Linked DNA regions of Lacibacter sp. H407. Each later gene encodes a partner of the first gene's protein in a complex. Links are inferred from orthologs where the notes say so. Each region holds a gene or a part of one and is shown on either strand. Other genes may lie near its edges. The genes, in order: WG989_RS02135 and smc.

Region 1 (12,840 bases):
ACTAACGTAGCTACCTAAACGCAGTATTTGAGCAGCCCTGAAAACTGTCCGTTTTGACCGGTTTTGGGTTCCGTGAGATAAAAACAGTCCAATCTCGAAAAGCTGGACATTTTTTTGCATTTTTGCAGGAATAGTATTCGCTGAATGAAGCAAGACATCTATACACAATTACGGGAGAGAAAACTGAGAGGACAAAAATCATTCGCTGTTTTGATCGATCCCGATAAAGTAAATCCGTCGGCTGTTGAACAACTGGTGCGCCTGTCTGTGGACGCCAAAGTGGATTATTTTTTAGTAGGAGGCAGCCTGGTTATTTCCAATCAATTGGATGAAGTAGTGCAGCAGATCAAAGCTTCCTGCGATATTCCGGTAATCCTGTTTCCCGGAAGCCCCTCACAAATCAGCAATTATGCAGATGCGCTGTTATACCTGTCGCTCATTTCCGGGCGTAACCCTGAATTACTGATTGGTCAGCATGTGATCTCCGCTCCTTTTGTAAAACAAAGTGGGCTGGAAATTATTTCAACCGGTTACATGGTAGTTGATGGTGGTGCACCAACAACGGTATCGTATATCAGCAATGCTACGCCTCTTCCTTCCGATAAAAATGAAATTGCCATGTGTACGGCTATGGCCGGCGAAATGCTGGGCATGAAGGTGATTTACATGGATGCCGGCAGCGGTGCCAAACGTGCTATCAGTGAAAACATGATACAGGCAGTAGCACAACAAATAGAGGTGCCGCTTATTATTGGTGGCGGTATTACTGACCCCGAAAAAGCATACCGCAACTGTAAAGCAGGTGCTGATGTGATCGTGATTGGCAATGCTATAGAGAAAAACGCCACACTTATCAGAGAAATGGCCGCAGCTATACATAGTGTGCCTGTAAAAGCATAAGTTTACTTCCTACGTATTATTTTTACCGGGTATTCAATTCACTGTTTAACCCAAATGCATTTGATCAGGCATTTGATTTTATCAGGACCCTAAACCCGGTATGCTTTTGAAAACCATTGTCCACACGTTCGCTTCGTTACTTCTCTGCTCGTTGCTTTCGGCACAGCAAAATCCTTTTTATAATTTTCAAACCGATGATACAATTCTGAAAAAGAATTGGGTACAATCTGTACAAAACGTAAAAAAATCCTGGCTGGCGCAAGTAACACCATCATTGAAAAAAGATTATGAAGAGATCTATAAAACACATTTCGAACAGATTGAAAAAACAATCACAGGTAAAAGTTGCATTACAGCTAAAGAACCATATTCGTACCTGCAACGGGTATTGAGTAAAATCATTCAAGCGAATCCAGTACTGAAAGCCGATGAGCTTCGCTTATTTTTCACACGTGACTGGTGGCCGAACGCCTACAGCATGGGCGATGGTTCGATTGCCATCAATGCAGGGCTTGTGATACATCTGCAGAACGAAGCAGAACTCGCATTTGTGTTGTGTCATGAATTGGCGCACTATTATCGGTCACATACACGTCAGTCGGTTGATCAATACGTTACAGTAACCAACAGTCCTGAATTCCAAAAGAAACTCAAGGAGCTTTCGAAAAAACAATATGGTGTAAATGCAGAGCTTGAAAAACTCAGTCTCAATTTGATTTTCAACAGCAGGCATCACGGTCGCACAAGGGAAACAGAAGCTGATATGCAGGCTTTCAGCTTTTTTAAGAATACAGGATATGATGCAAACGGCATTGTATCGTTATTGCAATTACTTGATACGGTTGATAAAGCAACTGTTTTTCCGAAGCTCAACGTACAAACAATACTCAACTTCGAAAACTATCCGTTTAAAAAGAAATGGATACAGGACGAGTCGGTAATCTTCAGTAAAATAAATATGCAGACTGCTGAAGAACAAGCAAAAGAGATAGACTCGTTCAAAACACATCCAGATATCCCTCAACGTATTGCTGCATTGAAAGACTCAGTTGCTTCACAAACAACCGGTAAGGATTTTCTGGTTGATGAAAATTATTTTCAGAAACTGAAAGAAGAGCTTTTACTTGAAATGATTGAACATACGTATCAGTCGGATAATGTAAGCCGAAACATCTATTATAACTTGCTTTTATTACAACAGCAGAAACAAACAAATCTTGCTGCATATTTAATCGCAAGAGATTTGAATAAGCTGTACGAACAACAAAAAAATCACAAGGCAGGTTTACTACTTGATACGGAGAACAAATTCTATTCAGATGATTACAATCAGCTCCTTCGCTTTCTCAACCGCATACGACTTAATGAAATGGCGCAAGTAACCCGGAGTTTCTGCAACCGTTACTTATTGCCGCTAAAAGAACTTCAACCGGTAGCAGAACAAATAAACATAGCCGAAAAAAACAATAATCAACATTAAAAAAATCTCAGAAATGAAAAGACTAACAGTTTTAATTATGCTTATGAGCTTTATTGCAAGCACGCAAGCACAAAAGTTAAGTATCGCCAATATCCAGAAGTCAAGCGTACTGCGCAACTCCGATGCCATTAAAGAAGGCAGCGAGGTGAAAGGTTATTATTTCTTTTATGTAAGTGATAAGATCGACCGTAAAACCAACGAGTACACATTACAGATCATGGATCAAAACCTGAACAAATTAAAAGAAGTAAAATTCCAGGACTCGAAAAACGTCACTATCATTGAATCGTCGTTTAACGGAACTGATCTTGTGTTTTTATTTTATAATTCTGACGCCAATATTCTCGACTATCAGGTTTACGGTGCGGATGGTACAAAGAAATTCTCCTACACTAAAAGTATTTCAAAAAAAGATGAAGCTTACTTAAGAATGAACTATTTAATGGATGATGAGGACAGTAATTTTAAAGGATTATATCCGGTAGAGGGCAAAGGATTTATTTCAAATGTCCCCAGTCGTGATAATAAAGATTTTACATTTCAGATTAGCTACGTAGGCACTGCTGCAAAAAAACAATGGACCTATGTTCCGGCGATGGATGGCAAAATGTTTGTGGGTGATTACCTTGGTACCCATAAGAATGTGGTATATGTTGAAATGCTGAAATACTCCAGCAGAATGGATCGCAATCCCGACTCCTATATACTGGGCCTGTCACTTGAAAACGGGAAACTGCTGTTTCAAAAATCAACCAACGAAGGGAAATACAATTTCTACCCAATCAGTATGTCCGTTTTAAATGATGGTAAAGCTTATTTGTACGGAGAGTATTTTGATAAAGGTGGCAATGTAATGAAAGATAAATCAAAAGGGTTTGCATTTATAGGTATTGACGAATCAGGAAAAACGCTGAGTGAAAAATATTCTTCCTGGGCTCTTGATCTTGGCAAACATCTTGGGGTAAGTGGTAGTGGTAAGATTGATGACTTTGGGTTTATGTTCCTGCATAATATGATACAAACAGAAGATGGCAGCATTTATGCAATTGGCGAAGGTTATAAAAAAGCTGCAAGCGCACTTGGAATTGCCTCAACTATACTTGTAGGTGCTGCGGGCGGTGGTACAAGTGTGAGCACAGTTAAACTGAAAGTAACCGATATGCTTGTTATTAAGTTTGATCCTGATTTTACTGTTAAAGAAGCGTCAATCTATAAGAAAAGTGATAACGATGTTCAACTTGCGGGCGGTTCTGAATTTATGAGCACCCAAATGTTAGGGAAAGCTGTAAAATATGGCTATGGTGCTTTTGATTATGCTTACACACAGGTAAATAGAGATCGTAGTTCATTCTCTGTTTGCTACAGTGATTATGAGCGTGGCAAAGGTTACAAAGGAACCACCTTCAACTCCATAACATACAGCGATGGCAAACTTACTCAGGATAAGATCCAAACAAAATCAGACGCCACAAGATCAATTGTATTACCAGCCCGCCAGGGACAAGTATTGATTATGGATTATTATAAAAAAGATAAGAAACTGGATTTGCATTTTGAAAAGCTGAATTAAGTTTCGACTATCGATCAGAAAATAAAAAAAGGAGCAATGCTCCTTTTCTTTATTTATATGAATGTTTTCTGTTATTATCTCAACTCTTCCACTTTCACTCTTGTTGGTGAATCTTTCCCACTCACAATACTTCTTGCACTCAATGCAATGGACTTAATGATCATGGTCATATTATCAAGATCAAGTGTTTCCACTTCATCCGACACTTTGTGATAGTTTGGTTCACTATCCATTTTTGATGTAGAAATGGTATGTGCAGGAACGCCCAGGCGTGCAAGCGTTGCATTATCGGAACGATAGAATAAATTCTGATCAGTATACGGATCGGGATAAAATGCAAATCCTGTTCCTTCCAGGTTCTTCTGCATAATTGCACCCATATCTGTTTTTTCGAAACCGGTAATATATGCAGAGTTTTTACCCCACTTACTTTCTGTACCAATCATTTCAATATTGAACATGGCAGCCACTTTTGCCGGATCAAATTGTTTTGAAAAATATTGTGCACCATAACCACCCGATTCTTCTGCAGTAAAGGCAGCAAAGATGATGGTGCGTTCGTTGTTGTTTAATGCTTTGTAATATTTTGCCAGCAGAATAACAGCGGTAGTTCCTGCGGCATCGTCATTTGCACCATTAAAGATCGAATCACCATCAACCGGCTTGCCAATACCGATATGATCGTAGTGCCCGGAGAAGATCACATACTCATCCTTTTCACTTTTTCCGGGAATAATTCCTACAACATTCGACAACTTTTGTTCTGTAATTTCATGCTGTGCTTCAATACTGTAAGTTGATGGATCAACAGCAGTTAAAACAAACACAACACTGTTCTTCATCGGAAACATGCCACGCTTGAACCCGGTCAAACGTCCAAAATTCTTACTGTATGAAGTGTCAACTAAAACAATGTAATTTTTTCCAGACCTGATATACTTCTGAGCTTCTGAAAACAGGTTGACTCCTGCTGCAAGTTTTACTTTTTCATAACCCGATTGTTCATTGATCGTTACACTGGCTGCAGTTGTAATTACAACAACATTCTTTGGATCAACTGATTGCTGATCGAAGCTGCAAGTCAATCCTTTGAACCGTGGAGTAAGAATCGTAAACTCCTGGCGGTATGTGCCACTGCTGTTCCATGTTTCTAAACCGGCTGCTTTAAATTCGGCAGCAATAAAATCAGCTGCTTTATCGATCTCAGGTGAAAATACTCTCCTGCCTTTCATTTCATCGGATGCAAGTACACGCTCAATCCGTTCCACTTCCTTTGCATTGATAATGTTGTCAACTTTCGTTTGTGCAAATAAAAACGTGGCTATTGCGGTCAATAACCACGTTGCAAAAAATTTCTTCATTGATAAGGTATTACTTTAAAATGTTTCGATTATAAACTCATCATTTCTTTAAACTTCACAGCTTGTCTGCGACTCACTTCAATTTTATCGCCACCATGAATTTCCAATAACAAACCGCCGTTGAAATAAGGTTCTACTTTTTCAATCATGCGGAGATTCACAATGTGTTTGCGGTTTGCACGAAAGAATATTTTTTCATCTAGTCGCTCTTCCAATGCATTCAGTGATTTTAAGATGAGCGGTTTGTTGGGACCAAAATAAACTTTCGCATAGTTGCCCACACTTTCAAACAAACGGATATCGCTCAGCTTTACAAACCAGCAGCGTTCGCCATCTTTCACAAACACCTGATCGTTCTCACTCAACATGCTGCGGTTTACCGACAGTGGTTCACCATCAACCGTTGTTTCTTTTTCTTCCTCGTCGAGTTTGTGCAATGCATCTGCCAAACGCTTGGGTTCGATCGGCTTCAGCAAATAATCCAATGCATTTACTTCAAATGCACGCAAGGCATATTCGTCATACGCAGTGGTGAAGATCACTTCGGGTGTACGATCCAGTTCACTCAACAGATCAAAGCCTGTTTTGCCGGGCATTTGAATATCTAAGAAAATCAGATCGGGGTTCAATGCTTCGATCTTTTGCAGACCTTCATCTACATTCGATGCTTCATCGATCACTTCTATATCCGGAAATTCAATCAACAGCTTTTTCAGCTCATTTCTGGCCAATCGTTCATCATCAATAATGATTGCTCTTTTATTCATGGATGGTTTTATTTATACGAATTAAACGAATAGTTTAAAGTTACTACAATCCCGCAGGCATTACCACTCTGGCTTCCACTTCATTTCCATTTACATCGCTGATGGAAAAACCGGCATCATTACCAAACATCAGCTTCAACCGGCTTTGTGTGCTGGAAATACCAAACCCATCCGGATTAAAATCGCCATTCAGCCGGCCTGTATTCCGGATCACCAGTTCATGATGATCGTTCACAAACTTTGAGCTGATCTTAATGACACCACCGGTAACATTTTTGCTGATGCCGTGCTTGATCGCATTCTCTACAAGCGTTTGCAACATCATTGGTGGTACAGGTTGCTCCAACGTATCTTCATCAATATCAAAATTCACTTTCAACCGTTCTTCAAAACGCATTTGTTCCAATGCCAGGTAATCTTTTACAATGCTCAGTTCTTTTTCAAACGGAACGGTTTCCTGTTTTTCTACCTGCATACTACTGCGCAGGATATTACTCAACTCGGTAATAGCTGTTCTTGCACGGGTAGGGTTTTCATCGACCAATGCACGGATGCCATTCAACGAATTGAAAATAAAATGCGGATTGATATGTGCTTTGATCGTTTTGAGTTCCAGCTCCTTCACCACACTCTGCATCTTTAACGCATCGAGTTGCTGTTTACGAAAGCTTTCAACATAATGGTAAATAAAATAAATGAGGTTCCATACCAGTAAGGTTACAAACGCATTAATGGCCGAACCTACCAGGAGCCTTGTAAAACTGTATTGTTTTTGTTCCGGTGTAAAGAGGTCGAATATATTAAAAAGCGAAAGCGAAATAAACGGATACAGCATCGAAAAAGCAAGTGTAAGTACAAGGAAATAAACCACCTGCCGTTCAAAAGTTTTATGCAGCAGATTGGTTTGAATGATTACCCAGCGCATGAAATGGGTAATGATCAACCCCAGCACGGCAATAATGAGGGAACGTATGATGAAGGAAGAAGTGATCTCCCGGTTATAGGTCCAGGCAAAAAAGAAATTCATGAGCATATTGCCGCCCCAGCCAGCCAGCTGGCACCACCAATAAGCTCCCATTTTACTGATTCCTATACGCATAGTAGCTACAAATCTAACCGTTAAGATATAGGTTTCGCCTGCCTAAAGGTACAAAGGGCGAAAAATTTGGGTAAATGGTCAGGAGCCGAAACAGTTTTTGTGCACAAATTCAACCATTTCCTGCTTTGGCTGTTACACAAACATTCCTTTACATTGCTTGTAAGTTTTTTACCTTTACTTAATTATTCAGGAATTTATGGAAATAAAACCCGGTTCCCTGCTACAGAAAATTGATTCTCCGGCCGATTTGAAAAAGCTGCCAATGGATCAATTACCACAGGTTTGCGATGAACTTCGCCAGTATATTATTGATGTGGTAAGTGTGCATGGTGGTCATTTTGGTGCCAGCCTTGGTGTGGTGGAATTGTCAACAGCCCTTCACTATGTGTATGATACCCCGTACGACCAATTGGTATGGGACGTTGGTCATCAGGCCTACGGACACAAGATATTGACCGGCCGCCGGGATAACTTTCATACGAACCGCAAATACAACGGACTCAGTGGCTTTCCTAAACGCAGCGAAAGTGAATATGATACATTTGGCGTTGGTCACTCTTCCACGTCGATTTCTGCTGCTTTGGGTATGGCAATGGCCGCCAAGTTAAAAGGCGAAAACAGAAAATCGATTGCGGTAATTGGCGACGGTGCCATGACGGCAGGCCTGGCGTTTGAAGCCATGAACCATGCCGGTGTGGCCGATAGTGATGTGCTGATCATTCTGAATGATAACTGCATGAGCATCGACCCGAATGTGGGTGCGTTGAAAGAATATCTCACCGATATTACTACCTCCCCTACTTACAATCGTATTAAAGATGATGTGTGGAAGGCGTTGGGCAAACTTCCTGTTGGTAAAACATTTACCCGTGAAATGGCAAGCAAGCTGGAACACAGCATCAAAGGATTTGTGAACAAGAGCAGTAATTTGTTTGAAGCGTTGAAGCTGCGCTATTTCGGCCCCATCGATGGACATAATATTACCAAGCTGGTTGATACGTTGAAAGACCTCAAAAATATTCCCGGACCTAAACTGTTGCATATAGTAACTGTTAAAGGAAAAGGATATGAGTTGGCCGAGAAAGATCAAACCAAATGGCATGCGCCCGGTTTGTTTGATAAAGTAACCGGCGAAATTCAAAAGAAAAAATTCGATACTGTACAGCCTCCCAAATACCAGGATGTGTTTGGACATACCATGATTGAACTGGCAGAACAAAATGCAAAAATTGTGGGTGTTACACCTGCAATGCCAAGTGGTTCCTCGCTCAAATTCATGATGGACAAAATGCCACACCGTGCATTTGATGTGGGCATTTGCGAACAGCATGCCGTTACACTTAGTGCAGGTATGGCAACGCAGGGCATGAAGGTGTACTGTAATATTTATTCATCATTTATGCAACGGGCATATGATATGGTGGTGCATGATGTGGCCATTCAAAAACTTCCGGTGATCTTTTGTTTGGATCGTGCAGGATTGGTAGGAGAAGATGGGCCAACACATCATGGTTGTTATGATATTGCTTATATGCGTTGTGTACCTAACATGATCGTTGCTGCTCCAATGAATGAAGCGGAGTTGCGTAACATGATGTACACGGCTCAACTCGATTCACATAAATTACCGATCTCGATTCGTTATCCGAGAGGCGAAGGTGTAATGCCTGAGTGGAGAAACGAAATGAAAGAAATTGAAATCGGTAAAGGCCGTAAGTTGAAAGATGGAGAAGGCCTTGCAATACTTTCGTTTGGCCATCCCGGCAATTTTGCAGCAAGTGCTATTCGTGAATTAAAGAACGATGGCATCAATCCTGCACATTACGATATGCGTTTTGCAAAACCGATCGATGAAGAAATGCTCCATGAAGTATTTGCGAAATTTGATAAGATCGTAACGATTGAGGATGGAACGGTAGTGGGTGGTTTCGGAAGTGCGGTATTGGAATTTATGGCTGCACATAATTACAAAGCTGAAGTTAAGATCATGGGTATTCCTGACAGCCTTGTAGAACACGGCACACCGAAACAATTATATGAAGAAATTGGCATTGATGCCAATGGTATTGCAAAAACGGTGAGAGAGATGATGAATGTAAGAGTAACAGTAAATGCTTAATTGAACTTTGTATAAAAGGAAAATCCCATTGCTGAGCAGTGGGATTTTTTTTATCAATACAGAATATCACAAGACACAAGCATATTTAATGGAGACTTAATTTTTGATGGCATCTTATCATAGTCAAAAGGATAAAGAATTCTATCGGCATGAAGCATCCATTTATATCCATTCAAATTCAAAGACCTTGTATAAGTGACGGTAGTAGTATTGCTAAATGAACAATAAATGCCTGGACCAACAACAGGTCTTTTTTTTATATTGATCCGTTCCTTGTTTATACTATCAGCTATCCACTGAACCCCAACAAAAAACTGGTCATCGCTCAGGAAAATACCTTGGTCTTCAACATCAATGTGCAATACATTGTTTTTTGATGAGTTCTTTGTTATAACAATATCCTTTTTCATCAACTCGTAAGCGGGCTCTCCAAATTTTCCAACGTTGTAAATATGAATACGAACAGGATTTGCTTCATTAAAACCAATCCCTTTTATAGAAATACGCTTTAGCTGAAATTGCCCAACGTTATCCGGGACATTGACTCTTGTAGCCATTTCAAATCGCACACAATCATCGGAGTTCATGTCAAACCTCTTCTTGCCTTTCGTTAAACCTATGGTCATTGATTGCTTTTTGCCAACAAAAACTTCAGATAACTGAACAGGCAAAGGTTGAAGAAAAACAGTAGGCTCCTTTTTTAAATCACTGGTAGCAATTTTCTGATCCCTGTATCCGATACTTGTTATTAATAGCGTATCATCGCCAATAATATCTATTTCAAAAAAACCGCTACTATCAGCATCGGTAATCAGCTTTGTGTTTTGAAGAAGAATGCTGGCGAATGGAATACCTTTTTTTGAATCAGCATCAACACAAAAACCTTGTATTCTTTCCAAAGCTTGTACTGCTTTGCTATTAGCAACTAAACTTACAAGTACAAAGCAAAGAAGGTGTTTCATGCAGCCAAAATAATACCTGGATTGTTAACAAAAACGGAAATGATTTTTCGGCTTACAACAGCAATAAAAAAAGCCTCACCATATCTGATGAGGCTTCCGTAATACGTTTTGTAAAAATCAATTTCCTTCTTCGGGATTCTGTGGATACACAAATGAATCTTCTGCATCTTCTTCCCGGCTCTCGTTCCACTCAACAATGAAATTATTTTTTCCTTCACCAACCAACAAAGTCATATAACGTTGTTGCGAAAGTTCCAGCAGCGACAGGAATAAGAAAATAGCATGAATGCGATTCTCCACTACATCAAATAATTTTTCGAAGGCCATTGTTTTTTCCTTCTTCACCACATCGAGCATGTACTCACGGCTGCCTTCCATGGTGTAGTTGTATTGCACCACCGTATGCACCGGTTTATTGAAACGATCGTGGTGTTTTTTCATTACCCGTTCAAAGGTCTTCATGAGTTTGAACATGGTAATGGTTTGTATCTCGGTTCCTTCACCTGCTTCTTCGCCAATGCCGGCGAGCTCGCTGGCAATATTGCCACGCTTCACCATCAACATCCGCATTGCTTCCATCTCCGCCATCTGCACACTCGCTTCTTTGAAACGTTTGTATTCAAGTATTTTATCGATCAACTCCTGACGTGGGTCAATTTCATTTCCCTGCTCATCAATTTCTTTGCGGGGCAACAGCATTTTTGCTTTGATCCGCATCAACGTTGAAATGAACAAAATGAATTCACTCGACAATTCAATATTCAGCTTTTCGGTTTGATGGATAAAATCCATGAAGTCTTTTATGATGCGGGTAATGGGGATATTGTAAATATCCAGTTCATCACGCTCAATAAAAAACAACAGCAGATCGAAAGGACCTTCAAACTGGGGTAGCTTTATCTGGTATGATTCTGTTTGCAAAGTATTTCTGTTTTTAACGAACAAGTCCCGGCCAATCTGTGCCGGGACTTGCAAATGTAGGGAACTAAACCTTATTAAAAGTTGGCGGTAAAACCAATGCCCATGAGGGATTTGAGCTGCGTACCCATGAGTCCGCCGGTTTCCACATTTTTTGTATCGTGGTCGTAAATGAGGTCGAAATTGTAGCTGATGCCGATGTATTTATTCACCTTGAAACCCAAGGTGTTGGTCCAGAACACATCGATATTCTGGGGGTTGTTTTTGTAATTGCTGAACAGATCGAGCCGACTGGCCAGGCTGATGTTCTTTGCCAGATCTTTTTTGAGATTGGCGGTTAAAAATGCACCGATCTCGTTGATAGATGATTGGGTGGTATCTGTAAAATTAAACAGTCTTCGTATGTCCTTATTAGCTTCGTTTACGATAACCCAACGGGAAGTGACCGGCGACAGAAATACATCGAAGGTTGCATTGGGCTTGTACATGATACCCGGCGAAACGAGCACATAAGCCGGAGCAAAAAAACCGGAGTTCTTTTGTTTGGGATCAACACTATAATTGTATCCGAGCGTCATTTGTGTGCGCAGGTTGGCTAATGCCGACAAGTACCATTTGCTGGTTGCCGTATCGCCTAACTGATATCCATATCTCGAAAGCAAATCAATACGGTCATCATTTTTTCGTGTACCGATACTGGTTGCATTTACAATACCGTATTGTGCATTGAGCGTATTATCCCAAACGTTGCGCTCTTTTTTATAATAGGCAAAGCTGTTAATGAGTGCATTGATGGAGAACGAAAATTTTTCAGCACCTGATGCCCAGTTGCGGCTGGCACCCTGGCTGAGATTGAGATTGAATACGCCCCCTTTGGTCCAGCCTTCTTTTTGCTCAGGTTCTTTTTTTACAGTCTTATTTGATTCGTCCTTTAATCGCTTTACTTCTACGTCCTGTGCCTGTGCTTCTGCAACTGTTATTGAAAACAGCACTGCTGCGAAAATCTGTTTTATCATAAGCGTTGTTTTATTTTTAATTAGAAAAGTCGACAAATAAAATGCCACACTGAAATTTAGAAACTAAAAAGCGGTAATAACAGGTTGTTATTACCGCTGATACAAACTGGGTCAATTATTTTTTCAATGCATCTCTGATCTCACGCAGCAACACAATGTCTTCGGGTGTGGCTGCAGGAGGAGCAGGTGGTTCTGCTTTTTTCATTTTATTGATTGCCTTAATTACAAGGAAAAGAAAGAATGCAATTATGATGAATTTAACTGCGGCAGATATTGCCATCCCATACTTCAACTCTGCTTCACCTACTTTGATCGATAAGGTGTCGAAATTAACACCACCTGTAATAATTCCCACAATCGGCATCAGGATGTGATCCACAACAGCGCCAACAATGGCACCAAATGCACCGCCGATGATTACACCAACAGCAAGATCAACTACGTTGCCTTTCATTGCAAAATCTTTAAATTCTTTCAGCATTCCCATAATTGTTGATTTTAATAATTAAATAATAGTGTAGGTTTTTTATGGAGGGCAATACAAATCTTACAAAATAATCTGAGTAATCAAAGCCTATTTTTTCAGGCCCGGGTATTGCATATTCAATTTCTTCAACGTATCGTACACCGTTTTTGCAATCAAATATT
Region 2 (5,540 bases), 2.7 Mb from region 1 along the record:
CGCATTCGTGCAATCACAGGTAACAGAGAAGCAAAGATCGGCGAGTATTTTGATCTCATTGCAGGAACCAGCACCGGTGGTATCCTCACCAGTATTTATTTAATGCCGGATGAAGCAAATGATGGTAAAGCAAAATTTTCTGCTGCCGATGCCGTACAGTTGTATATGCAGCATGGCAATAAAATTTTCAATAAAAATTTCTGGCAGCAATTCAAAAATTTCAATCTCTGGAACGAAGGTTTCCCCGCTGACAACCTGGAAGATTTGTTGCATGGTTATCTCGGTGAAACATTGTTAAGTCAACTGATCAAACCTTGTTTGATCACTGCCTATAATTTTTATGAACGTAAAGCTGCTTTCTTTAACAGCGCCGATACAAAACGAATTGAAGGACAGGTTCGTGATTTTAAGATAAAGCATATTGCAAGGGCCACAAGCGCTGCTCCCACTTATTTCGAACCGGCCATGATCTACAGTTTAAGTGAAGCACCTCAATTTTTAATTGATGGTGGTGTGTTTGTAAACAACCCTTCCCTTTGTGCTTATAGTGAAGCAAGAAGTTTAAACTTCAGTCAACACAATATATTACCCGGCACATTTGCAAAACCAAAGCCTGATACACCCTCTGCAAAAGATATGCTGCTCATCAGCATTGGTACCGGCAGCAGTAAACGAAAATATGAATTTGAACAGTTGCGTGATGCCGGCTTGATCAAATGGTTGCCGGTGCTCATCGATATCATGATGAGTGGCAACAGCGAGACAGTGCACTATCACCTTAGTAAAATGTGGGACACGTTAGATGACAATGATAAAAAAGATTATTACCGCCTGGAGCCTGATTTAAAAACAGCGTCACCTGAAATGGATAATGTAAAAAAGAAAAATCTGAAATTATTAAAAGAAGCAGGTGAGAGTTATGTGTTTGAACATACAGAGAAGTTAAATGAGATTGTAGATAAGTTGTTGTTGCATAATTGATGTCATCCCGAGGCACGAGGGATCTGCTTCATCTGAGTACAAAAGCCAAACAGATTCCTCCTTCGCCGGAAAGACAGCAATCCGCAACATAGAAAATAAGTCCACAAAAAAATGCCGAGGCAATTGCTTCGGCATTTTTAGTATTTATGGTTCAGGCCGCTCCTTCGACTTCGCTCAGGATTCGTCCCGACCCTGTTAATTCAAACTTCTGAAATCCACCGGCACCAGCTTACTTACACCGGCTTCCTGCATGGTAACACCATAGATCACATCCACTGCTCCCATTGTTTGCTTGTTATGCGTTACAATGATGAACTGTGAATTGTTACTGAACTGGCGGATCATATTGGTGAACTTACCCACGTTGGCATCATCCAACGGCGCATCAACCTCATCCAGAATACAGAACGGAGCAGGTTTAATGAGATAGATCGCAAACAACATCGCTGTTGCTGTTAATGTTTTCTCACCACCACTCAACTGAGAGATGCTGCTTGGACGTTTACCTTTTGGCTTGGCAATGATATCAATACCGGTGTCTGCAAGATTTTCCGGATTTTCCAACACCATATCAGCAGTATCTTCTTCTGTAAACAAGGCCTTAAATACTTTCTGGAAATTCTCCCGCACCTGGTTAAAGGTTTCAAGAAAACGTTGGTTGGCTGTTGCCTCCACTTCCTGGATGGTTTGCAACAACGATTCTTTTGCCGTAACAAGATCATTCTTCTGTTCAAGAATAAACTCATAACGCTTGCGCATTTCTTCAAATGCTTCGATCGCTGTCGGGTTTACTTCGCCCAGATTTTCCAAACGCTTCTTCATACGATCAACCTTGGCTTGTAATTCTTCCAATGGTTCTTCGCCTGTGCGTTCTTCTTCAATTACTTCTTCAAGATTTACTTTAAACTCAACCAGCAAACGTTCTTTGGTTCCGCTTAGCTGCAATTTCAGTTCAGTGAGTTTATCTTTTATTTCATTTAGCAAATGATCAACCTGCTCCTTCTCTTTTTGTTTGTGACGAAGCTCGCTTTCTTTTTCACCCAACACATTGCGCAGATTGTAGTAATACTGATCTGCTTCGTTGAGTTTGCGCTCTTCTGTTTCTTTGTTCTGTAACAACGTTACCAAACCATCCTGTGCTTCCAGCAACATCACTTCACTTTCGTTGATCTGGTTAGCAGCTTCTTCCAACGCTGCTGAATTGGTTGTGATCTGCAATTGCAAATCCTGGAATTGATTTTGTTTGAATTCAAATTCCTGTTTCAACGCTGTTACACGACTTTGCTGACGGGTAACATTCAGGTTATAATCGTTGTACGATTGATTGGCTTCGTTGTATTGTTGTTCAGCAGCAGTAAACTCTTGTTCAATTACTTCTAACTTACCGGCGAGTTCATCTAACTGTGAATTGTATTTCTGCAAATCATCACGGTACACCTGTTGATTTTCCAATACTTCTTCCTGTTGCAGTTCAAGGTCTTCCAAACGCTTAACAGCATTGGTTTCCATGCCTCGCAGGTTTTCCATACGGTTGTCAATACCATATACCTGGTTCACCAATTGATTGATAGCTGCTTCGGTTTGCTTGATGGCATTTTCTTTTAGCTGCTCATTAAACCCGATCACTTCATTGTGACGCATTTGAATGGCATGCTTCAGATCCAGCACCACTGTTTCCTGTGCTAAAATTTCTTCGTGTAAACGTTCAAGATTTTTTGCACGACCGAGTTTCTTTCCTTCAAACAAACCAACACTACCACCGCTCAATGCGTATTTACCTTTAAAGAACTTACCGCTCTTTTCCAGTACTACACCATCAAAATCGGTTGGTAAATTATTCTCATCATCTGCGATCACTACCTGACCTAACAGGTAATTGATGAGCGATTGATATTTTGCTTCCACTTCAACAACACTCAATGCAGAAATGGTTCCTGCAGGAACATTGTTCAACACTGCCTGACCATTGAACTGATCGAGCATAAAGAAATTCGCCTTTCCTTTTTGGTTGGCATGTAATAAGTGAACGGCTTTCAACGCATCACTCATATTCCCCACCACATAATAGTTAAGGTATTGTTCCAACAGATTTTCAACTGCTGTTCTGTATTCTTCTTTACAATAGATCACATCACTCAACAATGGCGATTCAACATTCCACTCAGGATTGTTGTGTAAAAATTTTACACTGTCGGGATAACCTTCCATTGAATCAACCAAACTCTTTAACAGATCATGCTCGTTCTTTTTTGAATCAAGCTTTCTGTTTTCATCAGCCAGTTGATTACGTAAACCTTCGAGTGCTTCCTGTGTTTGCAGAATCTGATCTTTGGTAAACGCATGTTGCTCCTGTAACTGTTGCAATTCTTCACGACAGTTATTCAGCTCATATTCTTTCTGCTGCTTTTCTTCCTCGAGTTGATGTAATTGCTGCTTGCGGTTCGTTTGCTCTTCTTTTAACTGGAAGATGGTACGTTGTAAGTTTTGTACCGATGTTTCGCCAACAGCCACATTCTTCTCTGCTTCAAACTGGCTACGTTGAATCGCCTGATTTTCTTTACGAATTTCATCAATGCCACTACGCTTTTCATCAAACACTTTACGTGTACTCTCAACTGAGCTGCGCAAACTATCTAATTGCGAACCAAGATCATTCAACTTCGCATCTTCTTCTGTGATCTGCAGTTGAGTAAACTCAATGCTTTCTTCAATTCCTTTTAATTGTCCACCTGCTTTTTGTAAAAAGTCGTTGAGACTTGTTTCTTTTTCTTTCAGGTAATGCAAACGCTGCTGCGCAAGATTCTTTTCGTTTTCTTTCGAGCGCAAGGTCTGAAGCATATCGTTAAACGAATGCTGCATTATTTGCAATTCTTTTTCCTTTTCAATAAATCCAACTTTCTCCTGCTCAATCGCCGCTTCTTCCGTAGCGATCTTTGCTTCCAATTCCACTTTTTTATTTACTTCAGCATCATGCTGCTCATTCAAGTCTTTCCAGGTAAGATTAAAACCTTCCAATGCAGCTTTCGCTAATTCAATACTCACTTCACGATAATCTTTTTTGATCTCGTAATACTTCTCCGCTTTCTTGGCCTGGTTCTCTAACGTTTTTAACTGGTTATTGATCTCGAACAACAGATCTTCAATACGTGCCAGATCCTGTTCGGTTGCATCCAGTTTATTCTTCGCTTCTTTCTTTCTTGTTTTGTAGATGGTGATACCGGCAGCCTGCTCCAACATGCGGCGACGGCTGTTCTCCTTATCCTTGATGATATCATCCACCATGCCCAATTCAATGATGGCATAGCTATCGGTACTTACACCGGTATCGAGGAAGAGGTTTTGGATATCCTTCAAACGACATTGCACATCGTTGAGACGGTATTCACTTTCACCACTTTTGTAAAACTTACGGGTAACGGTTACGGTACTGAATTCGGTGGGCAGCAGGTTACGGGTGTTCTCAAACGTCAAACTCACTTCAGCCAAACCCGAAGCACTTCTTGTTTTGGAACCGTTAAACACCAGGCTCTCGAGGTTTTCACTACGGAGATGACTGATCTTTTGCTCACCAATTACCCAGCGGATACTATCAATAATATTACTCTTGCCGCAGCCATTGGGGCCAATGATGCCGGTTACACCCTCATCAAAACTAACCACAGTTTTATCGGCAAAACTTTTAAAACCCTTGATTTCTAAGCTCTTTAAACGCACTATTTTTCAATTTAGGAAGGCGACAAATATAGGAGATTAAGGTTGTAATAAAATTTTACCCTTTTTGCTTCTTATCAACAGTTTTCGGTAGGTTTTCAACAAGTGAAAGCTTTTGTTTGCGATATGGCTGCTTTGTCTTAACTGGAGATATTGGAGCATTTTTTGGGTGTGAGCTGCAGGATTTTATGGCATCTTCGTTGCCACGCTCGCTTGTACTGTATCGCTTTCTGCAGCAGGTACACTTTCCACCAAAACCACGCTGCAATTTCAACCCAAACCAGAAAGAACTATTTTGCAGCACAACGGTTATTGAACATATGTATGCAGTTTTAACCATCATTCGCTATAAAAAACGCTTTATCTATTTCGCTCTGCTGGCGATGGCCATTCATCGGTTACCCCTGCTTTTCCGAAAGAATATTCACTTTTCAAAAACATTGGGGTGCGGCAAAGGCGGCACCTTCAGCAAAACGCCCGACTGGCAGCAATGGGGATTATTAGTGGTGACGAATGACGAATCATTACTCAGTACCAACGATCAGCCAACATTACAGCAAAAAGCCTACGGCAGTTTTATCCGTGGCTGGTGGAAGTTCTTTGGCTGCGAAACCTGGACGGTGTTGCTCCAACCCATCGAAGCACATGGAAGCTGGGATGGAAAGCAGGCGTTTGGTGCATTACCCGCCAAATCGGATTACGAAGGCCGGATCGCCGTGCTTACCCGGGCCACCATCCGCCCAAGCAAACGCTCCCGTTTTTGGGAACATGTGGAAGCTGTGTCGAATGATATGCGAAAAGCTGATGGCTTCCGGTTTTCGGTGGGTATTGGCGAATCGCCGTGGTTA

Evidence for each region.
Region 2: the proteins of WG989_RS02135 (region 1) and smc are in contact, whole or in part, in a crystal structure (PDB 3ZGX), measured with the Bacillus subtilis proteins. The link is inferred for Lacibacter sp. H407 from one-to-one orthologs.

The regions. Positions count from the first base shown.
Region 1 is NZ_JBBKTU010000001.1:486,320-499,159, forward strand. Bases 9,278-12,013 are described here. They hold WG989_RS02135 (segregation and condensation protein A), read right to left. Parts: upstream 11,180-12,013; coding sequence 10,376-11,179; downstream 9,278-10,375. Other genes in these bases: dxs (1-deoxy-D-xylulose-5-phosphate synthase), read left to right, coding at 9,278-9,296; WG989_RS02130 (carboxypeptidase-like regulatory domain-containing protein), read right to left, coding at 9,350-10,258; WG989_RS02140 (DUF3078 domain-containing protein), read right to left, coding at 11,254-12,013. Also shown: WG989_RS02095 (phosphoglycerol geranylgeranyltransferase), read left to right, coding at 145-900; WG989_RS02100 (M48 family metallopeptidase), read left to right, coding at 1,007-2,380; WG989_RS02105 (DUF6770 family protein), read left to right, coding at 2,394-3,950; WG989_RS02110 (M28 family peptidase), read right to left, coding at 4,025-5,311; WG989_RS02115 (LytR/AlgR family response regulator transcription factor), read right to left, coding at 5,341-6,078; WG989_RS02120 (sensor histidine kinase), read right to left, coding at 6,122-7,177; more of dxs, read left to right, coding at 7,374-9,277; more of WG989_RS02140, read right to left, coding at 12,014-12,192; large-conductance mechanosensitive channel protein MscL, read right to left, coding at 12,308-12,673; WG989_RS02150 (PPK2 family polyphosphate kinase), read right to left, coding at 12,767-12,840. UniProt on the Bacillus subtilis protein: Participates in chromosomal partition during cell division. May act via the formation of a condensin-like complex containing Smc and ScpB that pull DNA away from mid-cell into both cell halves.
Region 2 is NZ_JBBKTU010000001.1:3,172,597-3,178,136, reverse strand. The notes cover bases 977-5,004. They hold smc (chromosome segregation protein SMC), read right to left. Parts: upstream 4,696-5,004; coding sequence 1,177-4,695; downstream 977-1,176. Other genes in these bases: WG989_RS13775 (patatin-like phospholipase family protein), read left to right, coding at 977-981. Outside these bases: more of WG989_RS13775, read left to right, coding at 1-976; WG989_RS13765 (spheroidene monooxygenase), read left to right, coding at 5,013-5,540. UniProt on the Bacillus subtilis protein: Required for chromosome condensation and partitioning.